Regions from separate parts of the Pseudomonas sp. Fl5BN2 genome, predicted to be linked through region 2. Evidence: riboswitches for the same ligand, from Rfam matches in the RefSeq annotation. Region 2 holds a riboswitch; each other region holds the start of a gene.

Region 1 (5,440 bases), on a different contig from region 2:
CCTGTAGGAGCCGGCTTGCCGGCGAAAGGGCCCCTGAGACGTACGCCAATATCGAGATCGCCTTCGCTGGCAAGCCAGCTCCTACGGGAGGTCAGGTGGGCTCAGGGGCGATAGAGGTGCGCATGCCCGGCGCGGTACAGGGAGGATTCGCTAAATGCATCGGTGGCCAAGACCCGGCCCACCAGAATCAGTGCCGTACGCCGGAAGCCCTTGGCGGCGACCCTCTCGACAATGTCCGCGAGGGTGCCCAGCACCCAATCCTGGTCGGGCCAGGTAGCGCGGTGCACCACCGCAATCGGGCAGTCGGCGCCGTAGTGGGGCAGCAGTTCGGCAACGATCTTCTGCAGATGGTTGACCCCAAGATGAATCGCCATGGTCGCTCCATGGGCTGCGAGGCTGGCGAATTCTTCGCCGGCGGGCATCGCGGTCTTGTCGGCATAGCGGGTGAGAATCACGCTCTGAGACACGTCCGGCAATGTCAGCTCGGCCCCCAGCAGTGCGGCGCAGGCGGCGGTGGCGGTGACCCCGGGAATGACTTCGAAGGGAATGTCCAGCTCCCGCAGGTAACGGATCTGCTCGCCGATGGCGCCGTACAGGCTTGGGTCGCCGGAGTGCACCCGGGCCACATCCTGGCCTTGGGCGTGAGCCTCCTTGATCGCTTCGATGATCTGTTCAAGGTGCAGTTCGGCGCTGTTGATCAGTCGCTGCGCACAGTGGCCTTCGAGTACCGCCTCGGGCACCAGGGAGCCGGCATAGATGATCACCGGGCAGCGATGGATCAGACGCTGGCCCTTGACGGTGATCAGTTCCGGATCGCCGGGACCGGCACCGATGAAATAGACAGTCATGGCTGTGTCCTGTGAAAAAAGGGCGGGAGCACGGCTTCAGATGAAGATTGCTCATGATCAAGGGCGGGGATTATCGGGGATTTTACTGGCAAGCGGCCAATGCCAGGGTGGCCTGGGCGTATTTTTGTCGGGGGATCAACAGTTTGGCCGTGCCTGGATGCAGTTGTTCGGCCAGGGCCAGGGCTGCGCTTTCGGCAACGCCGTAGCAGCCGGTACGCTCGAAGGCGATCTGCGAACGATGGCTCAGGCGCAGGGCATAAGGTGCCAGTTGCGTGCTGCTGAAGCAGGTCAGCGGCAGTTCCAACTGTGCGGCCAGTTCCAGCAGGCCGGGCTCGGCCTGTTTCAGGTCGATGCTGGCCAGGGCGAGGACTTGCTGCGAGTCGATGCGATGGGCCTGCAGTACCTGATCGAGCAGCGCGCGCAGCGTGGTCGCCGGGCAGCCTTTCTGGCAACCCAGGCCGACCACCAGCAGGGTCGGCGCTGCGCGCATCTCGATCATGCCGAGTATTGATCCGTGTTCTTGCGCCGGAACAACCAGGCGCTGATCAGGCCCAGGGCCAGCCAGAACGCGGCGTTGGTCAATTGCGAGGCGATCTTGAACTGCGCCTCCAGGGCTTCTGGCGCGAGCATCGAGTGCACTTCAGGCTGGGGCGCACCGATCACGTGAGGCACGGCGATGATGGCCGCGCCCAACAGCTTCAGCAGCCAGTTCTGGGCAAACACGATCAGCGCGATACCGGCGGCGGTGGACGCGGCAGTGCCGACCCACCAGACCTGGCGCTGCACCAGATCGGCGGCGGCGGTCCCTGGCAACTCCGGTGGCAGGCCCAGGGTTGGCGCCAGGCAGAAGGTCGCGTAGCCGGCCAGGCCCCAGAGCAGCCCCTGGGATGTGCGGTTGGGCGCACGCAGGGTGTAGAGGCCGGCGAGCATCAGGGCGAAGCCGACGGCCACCACCAGGTTGCCACCGGTGGTGGACAGCACGCGCTGCCAGCCATCTTCCGGCTCCCAGGCTTGGGCATCGTGGGTGTGGCCGGCCATGGCGCCTTCGGCGTGTTCATGGACTTCGGCGGCTGGGGCCTTCTCAAAGGTTTCCGCCTGCAGGATCAACGGGGCGACCCAGAAGCTTTGCAGCAGGGTCAGCAGCAGGGCGGCCAGGAGCCCGGTGAAACCTGCGGTTTGCGCAATACGCTTGATCATTTCGGCAGGTCTCAGTGGCAAGGGAAAGCAGCGCTGTGACGGGTATCGTGAGCGGCGTTGTGCACCGCTTCGATATGCGAGAAACCGGCGAAATACACCAGGCAGGCACCGAGAATCGAGGCCCCGATGGCGGCCACCAGGCGCTGGCTCAGAGTGGCGGTGCTGCTGGCGGAATGGCTGCTGGTGCTGCTGATGATCGACATGGCGCTTCCCTTTGGAGTGTCAGCGGGGGAGTTGCGCAGCAAAACCCCGCGTGACAGCCACGCAGGGTTTGCAACAGCGCCCGCCCACCGCGGGTTTGTTATTTGTGTGTCGCGGGCCGGTCTCCGGGCTGGCGAGGGGCAGGGCCTGGGCCTTGCCTGCAAGTGTCGCCTTCCCATGCCCAGGGCACAGTGGATCTGACACTTCGCTCGCTTACCGTTGCGGGGGCAGCACCGGACTGGTCACGACTTTGGAGTAAAGCACGTGATTCACCGGTTTCCCGTTTCACCCTGTAAAGGGCACCCGTAACAAGTTGTGTAGGAGATCATGGGCGGGGGAGCGTCGTCAATTGCCAGTCTTTCTCAGTTGTGCCGCGGGTGCAGACACTGGCTGGCCAGCCAAAGGCGCCGGGAGATTGTCGACGCCAGCCAGTCGGCTCCTGCCATGCCCCGGCCCACAAGGGCCGCGGGTATTTGCCTGTGCATTGTCGATTGACCGCCCCCCGCGCTCTGCGTAGCCTTGCGCGTTCGAGGTTCTTCGGCCAGCGGTCGAAGCTAAGAAGGGAACGCGGTCGATGCCGCGGCTGCCCCCGCAACTGTGAAGGGTTTGATTGCTGCAAGGCCACTGCATGGGCGTTCTGGACGCTTGCGGGAAGGCGCAGCAAGCGTCGGTCGCCAGTCCAAGGACTGGCACCGGCAGACCCTCAGCCAGGAGACCTGCCTCGACCCAAGATTCTCACTACAACCGGGCGGGGTGATCCGGTGGCGAATTCTCCGCGCGCCCGATGCTGCGGTCCTCGTCCCGTATGCCCGCCACCTTTGCCAAGGGGCATCCGATGAAAACACTGGCCAAACTTCCTGTCACCATCGTCACCGGCTTCCTTGGTTCGGGTAAGACCACCTTGCTGCGGCACATGCTGGACAACGCCCAGGGTCGGCGCATTGCGGTGATCGTCAACGAGTTCGGCGAGCTGGGCATCGACGGCGAGATCCTCAAGCAGTGTGCCATCGGTTGCACCGAGGAAGAGGCCAGCGGCCGAGTCTACGAACTGGCCAACGGTTGCCTGTGCTGCACCGTGCAGGAAGAATTCTTCCCGGTCATGCGTGAACTGGTGGCGCGCCGTGGCGATCTGGACCACATCCTCATCGAAACCTCCGGCCTGGCCCTGCCCAAGCCCCTGGTACAAGCCTTCCAGTGGCCGGAAATCCGCAGTGCCTGCACCGTGGACGCGGTGATCACCGTGGTCGACAGCCCGGCCGTGGCCGCTGGCACCTTCGCCGCCTTCCCCGATCAAGTGGATGCCCAGCGCAAGCTGGACCCGAACCTGGACCACGAGTCGCCGCTGCATGAGCTGTTCGCCGACCAACTGTCCAGCGCCGACCTGGTGATCCTCAACAAGACCGACCTGATCAATCCTGAAGACCTGGCCCGGGTGCGCCTGGAAGTCGCTGAAGAGCTGCCGCCGGCGGTCAAGGTCATCGAAGCCAGCAGCGGCCGCCTGCCACTGGATGTGTTGTTGGGCCTGGGTGTTGGCTCCGAGGAGCACATCGACAGCCGCCACAGCCACCACGATCACCACCATGATGGCGACGACGATCATGACGACCACGATCACGATGCCTTCGACTCGATCTCCATCGAGCTGCCCCAGGCCGACGAAAGCCTGCTGCTGGATGCCCTGACCCAGCTGGTGGTCAAGCACGGCATCCTCCGGGTCAAAGGTTTTGCCGCGATCCCCAACAAGCCGATGCGCTTGCTGATCCAGGGTGTGGGCACGCGTTTCGACAAGCACTTCGATCGCAAGTGGGGTGCCGACGAAGCCCGGACCACGCGCCTGGTGCTGATCGGCCAGGAACTGGATGCCGTCCAGCTGGAAGCGCAACTGCGCGCTGCCCTTAGCGTCTAAGCCATGCACCTGCTCAGGACCCAGCCCGGCGGATTCGTCTCGGATGACAACATTGCCGACCTTGGCCAAACCCCCGCCGAGCTGGTGATCCTCTGCAGTGGCGATTCCAGTCTGGCGCTGCTGGCGGACGCCGCCGAGCAGCTGCCCGAGGATTTCCCCAGTTTCCGCCTGGCCAACCCGATGCAGGTGCAGAACCACGCCTCGGTGGACCTGTATGTCGAGCAGGTGCTGCAGCACGCCAAGATCATCCTGATTTCCCTGCATGGCGGCATCGCCTATTGGCGCTACGGCGTCGAGCGGTTGGTGGCGCTGTCCCAGCGCGGGGTGCAACTGATCCTGGTGCCGGGAGACGACCGCCCGGACCCGGAACTCAGCGACCTGAGCACGGTGCCGGCCATTGAGCGTGACCGCCTCTGGCATTACCTGCGCCAGGGCGGGCGCGACAATGCCTTGAATTTCTACCGTTGCCTGGCCAGCGGCCTGCCGGGGCGCGACTACTCCTGGAGCGAGCCGCAAAGCCTGCCACGCACGGCGATCTACCACCCGCACAAGAGCCACGCCACCCTGGACGACTGGCAAGCCGATTGGCAGCCCGGACACGCGGTGGCGGCGGTGCTGTTCTACCGCTCGCACCTGCAAGCGGCCAACACCGGCTTCATCGACCTGTTCTGCCAGCGCTTGCAGGCGGCGGGACTCAACCCTTTGCCGCTGGCCGTGGCCAGCCTCAAGGAAGCGGGCTGCCTGAGCCAGGTCGAGGAGTGGCTGGATCAAGCCGCTGCCGGGGTGATCCTCAACACCACCGGCTTTGCCCAGTCCAGCCCCGAAGCCCCGCACCTGCGGCCGTTCCGGCGCAATATCCCGGTGATCCAGGCCATCTGCGCTCAGGATAACGAGCCGGGCTGGCGTGACAGCGAGCAGGGCCTGGGCCCGCGGGACCTGGCCATGCACATCGCCTTGCCGGAACTGGACGGACGGATCATCAGCCGGCCCATCAGCTTCAAGGACCTGGCCTGGCGCAGCGAGCGCAGTCAGTCGGATGTGGTCTGCTATCGGGGCCAGCCCGAGCGCATGGATTTCGTCGCCCAACTAGCCCGTCGCTGGGTCGAGCTGGGGCGCCTGGACAACGGGCAAAAGCGCATCGCCCTGATCTTGGCCAACTACCCGACCCGGGACGGGCGGATCGGCAACGGCGTCGGCCTGGATACTCCAGCGGCCGCGCTGAATATCCTCAAGGCCCTGCACGCCGAGGGTTACCCGCTGCCGGACGAGCTGCCCGGCAGCGGCACCG
Region 2 (5,440 bases):
GATTCAGTGGCTGCGCGCGCCACTTCAGTCGCGTCCAGTTCACTGGTCTGGCGGCTCACCAGAAACCCTACCCGACGCCGTGCCTCTGGTAGATCGTCACTGCGCAATGCTTGAGCTACAGGCTCGACGTGCTCGCCGAGGCTACGCAGCCCCAAGGCACAATACAGCGCCAGGACTTCCACCAGCCAACCGATATAAGGCAGCCAGGAAAGTGCGGTTGCCAGCAGAGTCAAGGGCAGCACCGCAAGGACCCAGGCGGTGACGCCATGGCTGCGCCAGCCACGGCCGGCGGCATTGAAACGTTGCTCGATACGATCCGCCAGACGGCCGAACGCCACCAGCGGATGCCAGCGCTTGGGTTCGCCCAGCAGCGCATCCAGCGCTACCCCAGCGACACTCAGCAACGCCACACTCATTGACTCACTCCCCAGTAATTCTCATACAACAACTCACTTAATGGCCGCGGCTGTGCCCAGCCCTCCAACACCAGCATTGGTGCAGGGTAAAACTCGGTAACCGGCCCCAGGCACAACACCGCCAAGGGCTTGGCGCCAGCCGGCAACCCCAGCAGGTCGGCCAGGGCCTGCGGCTCGAACAGCGACACCCAGCCCATTCCCAGGCCTTCGCTACGCGCCGCCAGCCAGAGGTTCTGAATCGCACAGGACAGGGAGGCAAGGTCCATTTCCGGCAAGGTTCGACGACCAAAAACATGCCGCTCGCGTCCGTCCATCAATGCCGCGACCAGCACCTCGGCACAGTCATTGATACCTTCGACCTTGAGTTTCATGAACTCGTCGGAACGTTCGCCCAGCGCCTCGGCGGTGCGCACCCGCTCCTCTTCCACCAGTTGCTGGATCTGCCCCCGCAGCAGGCGATCGCTGATACGGATAAAACGCCAAGGCTGCATCAACCCCACACTGGGTGCCTGATGCGCCGCCTCCAGCAGACGCCTCAACAGCTCGGGCGCCACGCTGCCACCGGCAAAATGACGCATGTCGCGCCGCTCGGCGATGGCGCGATAGACCGCCTCGCGCTCCGCCGCAGAAAAACCCTTCTCACTCACCTGCCACACCCTCGACAACCACCGACGTGCCGACAACAGCGTCAATCCCATCCGGAACAAACAAAGCCGCCATCGCCGCCGGATTGGACGGGAAATAGAAGTGCACATAAGAAGCCGTCATCCGCCCATCGCGATACACCGCTTCCGCTCCCCGGCCGCCATTGGGGCTCACACCCCGGGCAATCGGCTCAAGCTCGGTACTGGTCAGGGAATGGTGATAGGTGTGGCCACGCAAGCTGCCCTCCGGCAACTCCACCGCCTGCAGGGCCAGGGCCGCCAGACGCTTCTGCATCACCGCCTCACCGGGCAGCAGCCCCAGCAGTTCGGCACGCCGGCCTTCGACATCGGTCAGGGAATCCAGCAGATACAACATGCCGCCGCACTCGGCGAGCAACGGCTTGCCGGCGCCATGGTGGGCGCGAATGGCGTCCAGCATCGAAGTGTTCTGCGCCAGCGCCTGATGGTGCAATTCGGGGTAACCACCGGGCAGGTACAGACTGTCTGCCTCGGGCAATTCTCGATCATGGATGGGCGAGAAGAAACTCAACTGCGCGCCCATTGCCCGCAACAGGTCCAGGCTCGCACCGTAGGTAAAGGCAAACGCCTCGTCGCGCGCCACGGCGATACGCACACCTTCCAGCAGCGGCTCGCACACTACTGGCGCTGGCGCGGCGAAATCCACCGCCGGCGGCAACGCCACTTCACAGCTACTGGCCAGGGCTTGGGCAGCGGCATCCAGACGCAGGTCCAAGTCGTTCAGCTCGCTGGCTTGCACCAGCCCCAGGTGGCGACTGGGCAGCTCGATACCGGTCTCCCGAGACAAAGCGCCATACCAACGCAAACCTTCGGTAAGGCTGCCCTCAAGCAACTGCGCATGACGCAGGGTACCGACGCGGTTGGCCAGCACCCCGGCGAACGGCAGGTCTGGCTGGTAGCGCGCCAGGCCCAAGGCCAGGGCGCCAAAGGTCTGGGCCATGGCAGTGCCATCGATCACCCCCAGCACCGGCACGCCAAAGTGCCGCGCCAAATCGGCGCTGGAGGGCGTGCCATCAAACAAGCCCATGACCCCTTCGATAAGGATCAGGTCGGCTTCGCCTGCAGCTTCCCAGAGCAGCCGACGACTTTCCTGCTCGCCCACCATCCACATGTCCAACTGATAGACCGGAGCACCGCTGGCACGCTCAAGAATCATCGGATCGAGAAAGTCCGGACCGCATTTGAATACCCGGACCTTGCGCCCCTGATTACGGTGAAGACGGGCAAGCGCTGCGGTCACGGTGGTCTTGCCCTGGCCGGAAGCCGGTGCGGCAATCAATACCGCCGGGCAATGACGAACATCGGTCATGAATTCACACTCACAGCTCAACACCTTTCTGTGCCTTGATACCGGCCTGGAAAGCATGCTTGACCACGCCCATCTCAGTAACGGTATCTGCCAGCTCGATCATCTCCGGCTTGGCCCCGCGCCCTGTCACCACTACGTGCTGCATCGGTGGACGGGCCTGCAGGTCACTGAGCACCTGATCCAAGTCCAGGTAGCCGTGCTTGAGAGCGATGTTCAACTCATCGAGTACCACCAGACCGATGCTCGGGTCGCTCAACAGCTCCTTGGATACCGCCCAGGCAGCCTCAGCCGCGGCGATGTCGCGCTGACGATCCTGGGTTTCCCAGGTAAAGCCCTCGCCCATCACATGAAAGCGTACCTGGTCCGGAAAACGCCGGAAAAACAGCTCTTCGCCAGTGCTGTTACGGCCTTTGATGAACTGCACCACACCGCAATTCATGCCGTGGCCCATGGACCGCGCCAGCATGCCAAAGGCCGAACTGCTCTTGCCTTTGCCATTGCCAGTCAACACCAGCAACAGGCCGCACTCATTGGGTGAGTTGGCAATGCGTTCGTCGATCACGGCTTTTTTTCGCAACATGCGCGCCAGATGGCGCTCGTCACGATCAGGGGAATCACTCATGGGGCAGCTCTCCGTTGGGGCTGGGGAACGGCGGGCAGGAAAAGAAATAGACGGCATAAGCCTGGCATCGCCCACCGTGATGCCGTTGGATGGATCAGGCCGGTCTCCGGGCTCATGAGGGGCATCACTGCCGGACTGCGCACCTTCCCATATCGTCACCGACACAGTGGCACCTGGCGCAGTCTTGACTCATCTACCGTTGCGGGGGCAGCGCCGGATTTGTCGCCGGCTCCATCGCTGGAACAGGCCCTGACCGGCTTCCCTGTTTCACTCTGTCGACCACCGGCCACAGAGCACCTGAAACAAGTCGCGAAGGTTAGAGGGTTGGGGGTGGAGCGTCAATTAAAGCCGGCCGTCGAGTCCACCAGAAAACTGCACTGCATCAACAAACTGACGCCAATCTTGTGCCACACTGATCACAGTGATATCAAATGGCCACAAATCACCCCCCCACTATCCTGCCAGACAACAATAAGGACGGACCCCGATGCAAGGCATGATCATCAGCAACCCGAAACTGGAATTCCTGCGCCCGATGCTGGAACGCTGGTTCGACTGCATTGACCGCTACAACACGATTCGCGGCGATAACGAAACGCCCTACTGGTTCGACGAGCGAGCCAACCTTGGACTGCTCTCCGCGGCCGCCTGGATGGCAGAGATGGTCAGCCTGGAACACAGCCCCAGCAAAAAGCAGCAGGAAGAAGGCGCCCGCAACGCTCGCACCGACCTGTATCTGGCCACCAAGGACGAACGCGCCTATATCCAGGCCACCCAGCGCTGGCCGCGGGTCAACAGCCTGCACTTGACCCAGGCCTTGCTGGACGCTGCCCTTGATGCGAAAAAGATCAGCTACGCCAGCGACCTGAAGCTTGGCTGCCTGTTCGTCGCTCCGCAAAAAGCCCAACACAGCGCCACCCCCGAAGAGCTCCAGGACATGCTCGACGAACTGCAAAAAGAACACTGCTGCGCGGTAGCCTGGTACTTCCCTTACGCCTATCGCAAGCTGCGCAACGAAGCCGGCAACTACCATCCCGGGATCGCGGTATTGTTCAAGGAGTCTCGCTGACCAGGTGGAACCATCGACTGGCTATGCTCCTCTATGACTACGATGTCCATGCACTCATAGGGAAATCAGCATGCTCAAACTTCGACACACCTTGCTTATCGCCATCGCCGCCGGCCTCAGCGCCTGCGGTGAGACCTCCAGCCTGCAGGTCTCGGACGGTACCGGACCGAACCCCAAACTGCCGGAACCCAACCCGACGCTGATCCCCACCGTCAACATCGCCCCGGCCATTGGCTGGCCTCAAGACGGAAAACCCGTGGCAGCGGCCGGCACCCAAGTCAATGCCTTCGCCGAGAACCTCGACCATCCGCGCTGGCTCTACGTATTGCCCAACGGCGATGTACTGGTGGCAGAAACCAATGCACCGCCCAAGCCGGACGACAGCCAGGGCATCCGTGGCTGGATTGCCAGCAAGGTGATGAGCCGCGCCGGCGCCGCCGCACCCAGCGCCAACCGCATCACTCTGCTGCGGGACCTGGATCACGACGGCGTGGCAGAAACCCGTACCGTGCTCCTGGAAAACCTCAACTCACCCTTTGGCATGACCCTGGTGGGCAATGACTTGTATGTAGCCGATACCGACAAGCTGCTGCGCTTCCCCTACCAGGACGGTGACACTCGGATCAGCGCCCCCGGCACCAAGGTGCTCGACCTGCCCGGCGGCACACTCAACCACCACTGGACCAAAAACGTCATCGCCAGCAAGGACGGGAGCAAGCTGTACGTCACCGTGGGCTCCAACAGCAACGTCGGCGAGAACGGCCTGGACAAAGAACAAGGCCGGGCAGCGATCTGGGAAGTGGATCGTGCCAGCGGCGAGCATCGACTGTTCGCCACCGGCCTGCGCAACCCCAACGGCCTGGCCTGGGAACCTGTCAGCGGAGCACTCTGGACCGCGGTGAATGAGCGGGATGAGATCGGCAGCGACCTGGTGCCGGACTACATCACCTCGGTCAAGGACGGCGCCTTCTACGGCTGGCCCTTCAGTTACTACGGGCAGCACGTGGATGTACGGGTCAAACCACAGAACCTCGACCTGGTAGCCAAGGCAATCGCACCGGACTACGCCGTAGGACCCCATACCGCTTCGCTGGGACTGACTTTCGCTGAAGGCAGCAAACTTCCCGCCCCCTTCACCGAGGGAGCCTTCATCGGCCAGCACGGCTCCTGGAACCGCAACCCCCATAGCGGCTACAAGGTGATATTTGTGCCCTTCAGTGCGGGCAAACCCCAGGGACAACCTGTCGATGTACTCAGCGGTTTTCTCAATGCCGATGAAAAAGCCCTGGGCCGCCCGGTAGGAGTCGTGATTGATCAGCAAGGGGCGTTATTGGTCGCCGA
Region 3 (5,440 bases), on a different contig from region 2:
GCACTGTGCTGGTTGAGGGCGACAATGCGTTGCGCGGGGTGTTCCAGGCGCCAGGTCTTGCCGCAGTTCTCATAGCTGTCCGCCAGGGCCGGCAATGCCGCCAGCCAGAGCAGGGCGCCGAGGATCAGCCTAAGCATCTGCCGACCCTCCCGCAGGCCCGGAAATCAGCAGGTCGCGTACCGGCTCGCCCTCCACCAGGTGCCCCTGTACCAGTTGCAGCACCTGGCTGTCGTTGCTGACCCGGTACCAGCAGCCATCCGGGTGCACGGTCAGTACCGGCCCCAGGTTGCAGGGGAACTGGCAGGCGGTGCGGGTCAGCAGCACGCCACCGGGTTTTTCCATGCGCTCCAGGCGCAGCAGTTCGCGGCGCAGGGTCTTCCACAGGGGCAGGGCGCCGCGCCGTACGCAGCGTGGCCCGGTGCAGAGAAACACCTGGCGGGCGTGGGGCGGCACCCGCGACCAGTCGGGGTCACTGGCCACGGCATTGACGTTGTCGCAGGGCAGGTGCCGCTCGCGCTGAGCGATGCTGGCGCAGGCCAGGGCCGCGTCCAGGCCACGACGGCCCAGGGCCTGAGCAGTGATCCAGAGCTTCGGCGCCTGGGGGTGAGCCCGGGCCAAGTGCCCCAGTTCATCGCGTAGCCAGTCCAGGTAGGCGCTGTCGGAGCTGGGCTCCAGGTCCACCACCAGCAGCGCCGCGCCGTCCATGGGCAAGGGTTCGCCCAGGGCGGCCCAGAGGCTGTCGAAACCGTCCAGGGTGTCGATCACCCGGGTGCTCGCGTCATCGCCGCGCTGGGCCTTGAGCTCCTTGCCAAAGGCTTCGCCGAGGGCGCCGCCGTGCAGGCCGGGGCCGACGAACAGCACCCGTTGATAATCCTCGCGCATGTCAGTCGGCCTCAGAAGCGGTAGGTGTAGCGCACTTCGCTGGTGAAGGGCCGTCCGAGGTTGTCCACCCGAGGGGCATTGCTGGCGATACTGGTGCTGTAGTCGCGGTCGAACAGGTTCTCTACCAACAGGCTCAGGCGATGTTGCTGGGCTGCGTCGAGGTAGCGATAGGCATCGGCGTCCACCACCGAGTAGTGGCCGTAGTCGACCTTCTTCGAACTGTCGATCTGGCCGATGTAGCGGATCGCCCCGCCAACGCCCCACATCCGATCCACCGACTCGTAGCCCAGCCGTGAGCGGGCGAAGAAGCCGGGGATATTGCTCAGGGTCACGCCATTGCGTGCTTCCACCAGGTTGCGCGTCATGTCCGCCGAGAGGTTCCACTGCGGGCTGAACTGCCAGCGGCCATCGACTTCGACACCGCGGACCCTGATCCGCCCCTCGCCATTGACCCAGTTGATGTCATCCAGGGCGATCAGGTCGTCGATCTTGCGCTGGAAGGCGGTGATGCTGGCGTTGAAGTCACCGGCCAGCAGGCGGCCCTTGTAGTCCAGGCCCAGCTCGGCATTCACGCTCTTTTCCGGCTTGAGGTTGCGGTTGCCTTTCTCGTCCTCTTCGTTGGCGAACAGCTGCTCGGCGTTGGGCAACTTGAAGGCGCTGCCGTACTGGCCACGCAGTTGCCAGTTGGCATTGAGGTCATACAGCGAGGTGAGCATGCCGACCGTGGCGCTTTCACCGCCGCTGATCTGCTCGTGGCGCACGCCGATGCTCGGGTGCCAGTCGGGCAGGGCCTCGATCACCGGGCGCAGTTGGGCGTAGAGGGCATTGGCCTGGGCCTGGTTGTCGTCGATCTTCAGTACATCGTCCTGGCCCTTGAACCACTGGTTGTCGCTGCCGAACACCAGCACGTGGCCGCCGTCCAGCTCGGCCTTGCCTTCGGCCTGCAGGCCCCAGTCGGTGAAGCCCCAGTAGTCGTTGTGATTGATGACCTTGGTGCCGCCGGCTGGGGTGCTGTTGATCCGCGTATAGCGGGTGTCCCAGTCGTTGACGTGGCCCTTGACGAAGTAGCTGAAGCGTTCGCCCAGGCGTTGCTCGAAGGTCGCCGTGGCGATCTGCTGGATGCGGTCGTTGGTGGTCTTCTTGTTGTCCAGCGGCCGGGCGAAATCCAGGTTGGCGTCGCTGTATTGGTAGAACAGTTCCAGCCGCGAGTCGTCGGCAAACCCCTGGATCGCCTTGGCGCCGAAGGTGCTCACTTCATAGGCGCGTTTCTTGTCGCGGGTGCTGGGGCTGTAGGCGCTGTTGCGAAACGGCTGGTAGCCGTCGGAAACGTTGTGGCTGACGTAGGCCAGCAGCCCGAGGTCGCCGAAACCGTTGCTGACGATCCGTTCCACCCGGGCATCGCCGCTCTTGCCCATGAAGCTGTCCAGGCCCAGGTTGACCTCGCCCGAGGCTTCGCGGGTCTGCGGGCTGCGGGTGACGATGTTGATCACCCCGGACACGGCCTGGGTGCCGAACAGCAGGCTCTGGCCGCCCTTGAGCACCTCGATGCGTTCAATCGCGTTGGCTGGCAGGGTGTCCAGGTACAGGCCGCCGTACAGGCGGTTGTTCAGGCGCACGCCGTCCAGCAGGATCAGCGTGTCGTCGTTGCGCCCGCCGAGCAGGGAATAGGTGCCGTAGTCGAAGGGGCCGTTTTTCGGTGCGACGTAAAGGCCGGGTACGTACATCTGCAGGACCCGGGTGATGTCGCTGCTGGGGCCGGCGCGCTCGATCTGCTGGCGGTCGATGATCTCGACCTTGCTGCCGAATTTCGCCATTTCGGCGACCGTGGTGGACTCCACCGAAGGGGCGGAAATCCATTGTTGGTCGAGCTTCAGGGACCCGTCATCGGCCAGCAGCAGGGGGCTGAACAGGCAGCCGAGCAGGGCACCGCTCAAGGAGCGGCGAGGCGCACGCCAGTCGCATGCAAGGAAAGGTTGGGGTGTTGTTGTCATTGTTGGTCTTCTCGAAAGTGTCTTCGGGAAGCACGCAGGAGAAGGTAGCGGGCACGCGCACGCGGCCATACCGGCCCATGCCCGCCCACCGCAGGATTGCCAAACACAAGCTTCAGGCCGGTCTCCGGGCTCACGAGGCTCGCGGCATTCGCCTTCCCATACCTGAGTACAGTGGCTGTTGAATGCAGCACTCGTTTACCGTTGCGGGGGCAGCACCGGACTAGCCCTGGAAGGGCGCACCGGTTTCCCGTTTCACCTCATGCACGGCGGCATGAGGCACCTGAAACTGAGCGGCATATGAACATTCGTCCTGGCGTTCGTCAACGGTGCGGGCGCTTTCAGGCGTTACCGGGATGCAGGGCTGCTGGCGACCGGGTCAGGGCTTGGCGCTCAGAAGCATTTCTGGCAGGGCGGTGCGGGTGGCGCGCCAGTCGCTGGCGCTGGAGGGCAGGTGGATCTGTGACTGCGCCAGGGCGCGCGAGGGGCAGGCCAGCAGCGGTACTGCGCGCACCGAGTCGCCCGGTTGCAATTGCAGGCGCTTGGCGGCCAGCCGGTCCACCAGCAGGCTGCCGGCCACCACGCGCCCGGGGGCGGCGGTGATACGGCAGTTTTCCAGGCGCCGGTTGTGTATCAGCCACACCGGAGCCTGCTCATCCGGGGTGCCCACCATCAGTGGCAGGGTCTGGCTTTCGCGCACGCTGCGGATCTTCGCCACCTCGGCCTCGATCAGCGGGCCACCGTCGAAAATATCGATGCAGCCCTGATGATTGAAACCTTCGTCACGGAGGATATTCACCGCCTGCTCGGTGCTCGCGTGAGCCTGGCCGATGGCCGCCTGGGCCTCGGCGGTCAGCAGGCAGGTGTACAGCGGCTGGCGCGGCATCAGCTCGCCGATGAAGGCTTTGCCGCCGTGGCTGGAGAGGCGGTTGGCCTGGTGGAAATCCATCTTGAAAAAATGCCGGCCCAGGCTGTCCCAGAAGGGTGAGTGACCCTGGCTGTCGAGCTGGCCGCGCAGCTCGGCCACCAGTTTGTCGCCGAACCGTGCTGGGTGTTCGGCGACGAACAGCAGGCGTGCGGTGGACAGCAGGCGGCCGGTATAGCCCTGGCGATGGTCACGGCGCAGGAACAGCGAACAGAGCAGGGATTGCCCGGTCATCTCGTTGCACAGGAACAGGGTCGGTACCTGCCGGTCGGCGCCCAGCCCCGGGGCACTGCCACAGGTCAGGCCCAGTCGGTAGTTGTAGCAGGGCTCGCGCAGGCCGATGGCGCCGCTCAGGCCGCAGACCCCGATCACCTGCTGGTCGTCGTCCTCCAGCACGAACAGGTAGTCGGCATCGGCTCGTTCTACCTGGCCGGCAAAGGTTCGTTGCGCCCAGCGGACCCGGTGCGCCAGGCGCTCGGGGTCGGTCGAGAGGTTGTTCAGGTCACGACAGCTGCCTTCCAGCAGGGCCAGCACCGCCGGCAGATCGGTGACGCGGATCGGACGGACGATCATTGGTGGCCTCCATGCCATGGTTGCGGACCATCAAGGCACGCAGGGGAATGCGGCCGCCGGTTCATAACGCGACACCCCGCAGCAGGTCGCCCGGTTGCAGTTGCAGGGCGTTGAGCATCGCCGAGTCCAGGCCGGCGACGTCGCCGGGGGCTTCGTCGAGGGCGGCAACGATGGCGCGAAATCCCTGCAGTCGCTCATTGCTCAGCAGCCAGAGTTGGCCCTGGCCGCTCTGCGGGCTCAGGTAGCAGGTGGCGACCCGGCTCTGGATGATCGAGCGTAGCTGGTTATTGCGCGCCTGCAGGGTCGGCCCGGCATCGAACAGGTCGACATACTGGGTTGCCGCAAATCCCTCGTCGACAAGGATCTCGCAGGCTTCCCGGGCATCGGGGTGGATCTGGCCGATGCAGTCCTGGGCAGACGACGGCAGCATCGGGATGTACAGCGGGTACTGGGGCATCAGTTGCGCCAGAAAACTGCGGCCCTGCAAGGCGCATAGGCGTTCGGCCTCGATGTAGGGCAGGTCGAAGAAGTGCTGGCCCACGGCTTCCCAGAACGGCGATTCACCGGCGTCATTGCTGTAGCCGACGATCTCGCTGATGCAGCTGTCGGCAAAACGCTGGGGGTGCGCGGCGATGAACAGCAGCCGGGCGCGGGAGGTCAGTTGCGCCTGCGGTGTGCCCGACAGCGCGGCGTCGATGTGGAAACTGCGTAACAGGGTCTGCTCGCTGAGGTCATGACACAGCGACAGGGTCGGGACCCCGTGCTGGATGTTCAGCTCCCGCGAGCTGCTGATGAATGGGCGGTTGCGCAGGCTGTAGAACGGCATGGCAAAACCCGCCGTGGCGAGGATGTCCGAGCAGCCGTGCAACTGGCCGCTGTCCGGGTCCTCGAGCACGAAAAAGTAGTTTTCCGGGCCCTGGCTGGCCTCGGCCTTGGCGAAGGAAGCCTCGGAGTCGAGGATCTTCTCGCGCAGGCAGGTTTCGTCATCCACCAGCGAGGTCACGCCCAGCAGGCGTTCGCGGGCCAGACGCCGCAGTTGGGGTAGATCGGATAACGCCACGGGACGCAAGGC

What was found. A riboswitch is a leader RNA that binds a small molecule or an ion and turns the genes downstream of it on or off. The one in region 2 is predicted to bind cobalamin.
Region 1: it holds a riboswitch for cobalamin, as region 2 does, so the genes downstream of both, cobW (cobalamin biosynthesis protein CobW) here and cobO (cob(I)yrinic acid a,c-diamide adenosyltransferase) in region 2, are expected to answer to the same signal.
Region 3: it holds a riboswitch for cobalamin, as region 2 does, so the genes downstream of both, GV819_RS31075 (TonB-dependent receptor plug domain-containing protein) here and cobO (cob(I)yrinic acid a,c-diamide adenosyltransferase) in region 2, are expected to answer to the same signal.

What each region holds. Positions count from the first base shown of each region.
Region 1 covers NZ_JAAARL010000014.1:88,744-94,183, reverse strand. Annotated here, with positions in the region: gene cobM (precorrin-4 C(11)-methyltransferase) at 102-848, opposite strand; gene GV819_RS20120 (cobalamin biosynthesis protein) at 931-1,347, opposite strand; gene GV819_RS20115 (CbtA family protein) at 1,344-2,045, opposite strand; gene GV819_RS20110 (CbtB domain-containing protein) at 2,057-2,248, opposite strand; cobalamin riboswitch at 2,346-2,568, opposite strand; cobalamin riboswitch at 2,760-2,984, shown strand; gene cobW (cobalamin biosynthesis protein CobW) at 3,082-4,152, shown strand; gene cobN (cobaltochelatase subunit CobN) at 4,156-5,440, shown strand, end outside.
Region 2 covers NZ_JAAARL010000006.1:71,304-76,743, forward strand. Annotated here, with positions in the region: gene cbiB (adenosylcobinamide-phosphate synthase CbiB) at 1-416, opposite strand, end outside; gene bluB (5,6-dimethylbenzimidazole synthase) at 413-1,063, opposite strand; gene GV819_RS10145 (cobyrinate a,c-diamide synthase) at 1,056-2,408, opposite strand; gene cobO (cob(I)yrinic acid a,c-diamide adenosyltransferase) at 2,419-3,030, opposite strand; cobalamin riboswitch at 3,111-3,346, opposite strand; gene GV819_RS10155 (hypothetical protein) at 3,518-4,099, shown strand; gene GV819_RS10160 (PQQ-dependent sugar dehydrogenase) at 4,170-5,440, shown strand, end outside.
Region 3 covers NZ_JAAARL010000036.1:11,989-17,428, forward strand. Annotated here, with positions in the region: gene GV819_RS31065 (ABC transporter substrate-binding protein) at 1-137, opposite strand, end outside; gene GV819_RS31070 ((2Fe-2S) ferredoxin domain-containing protein) at 130-882, opposite strand; gene GV819_RS31075 (TonB-dependent receptor plug domain-containing protein) at 894-2,942, opposite strand; cobalamin riboswitch at 2,972-3,172, opposite strand; gene GV819_RS31080 (arginine N-succinyltransferase) at 3,250-4,368, opposite strand; gene GV819_RS31085 (arginine N-succinyltransferase) at 4,430-5,440, opposite strand, start outside.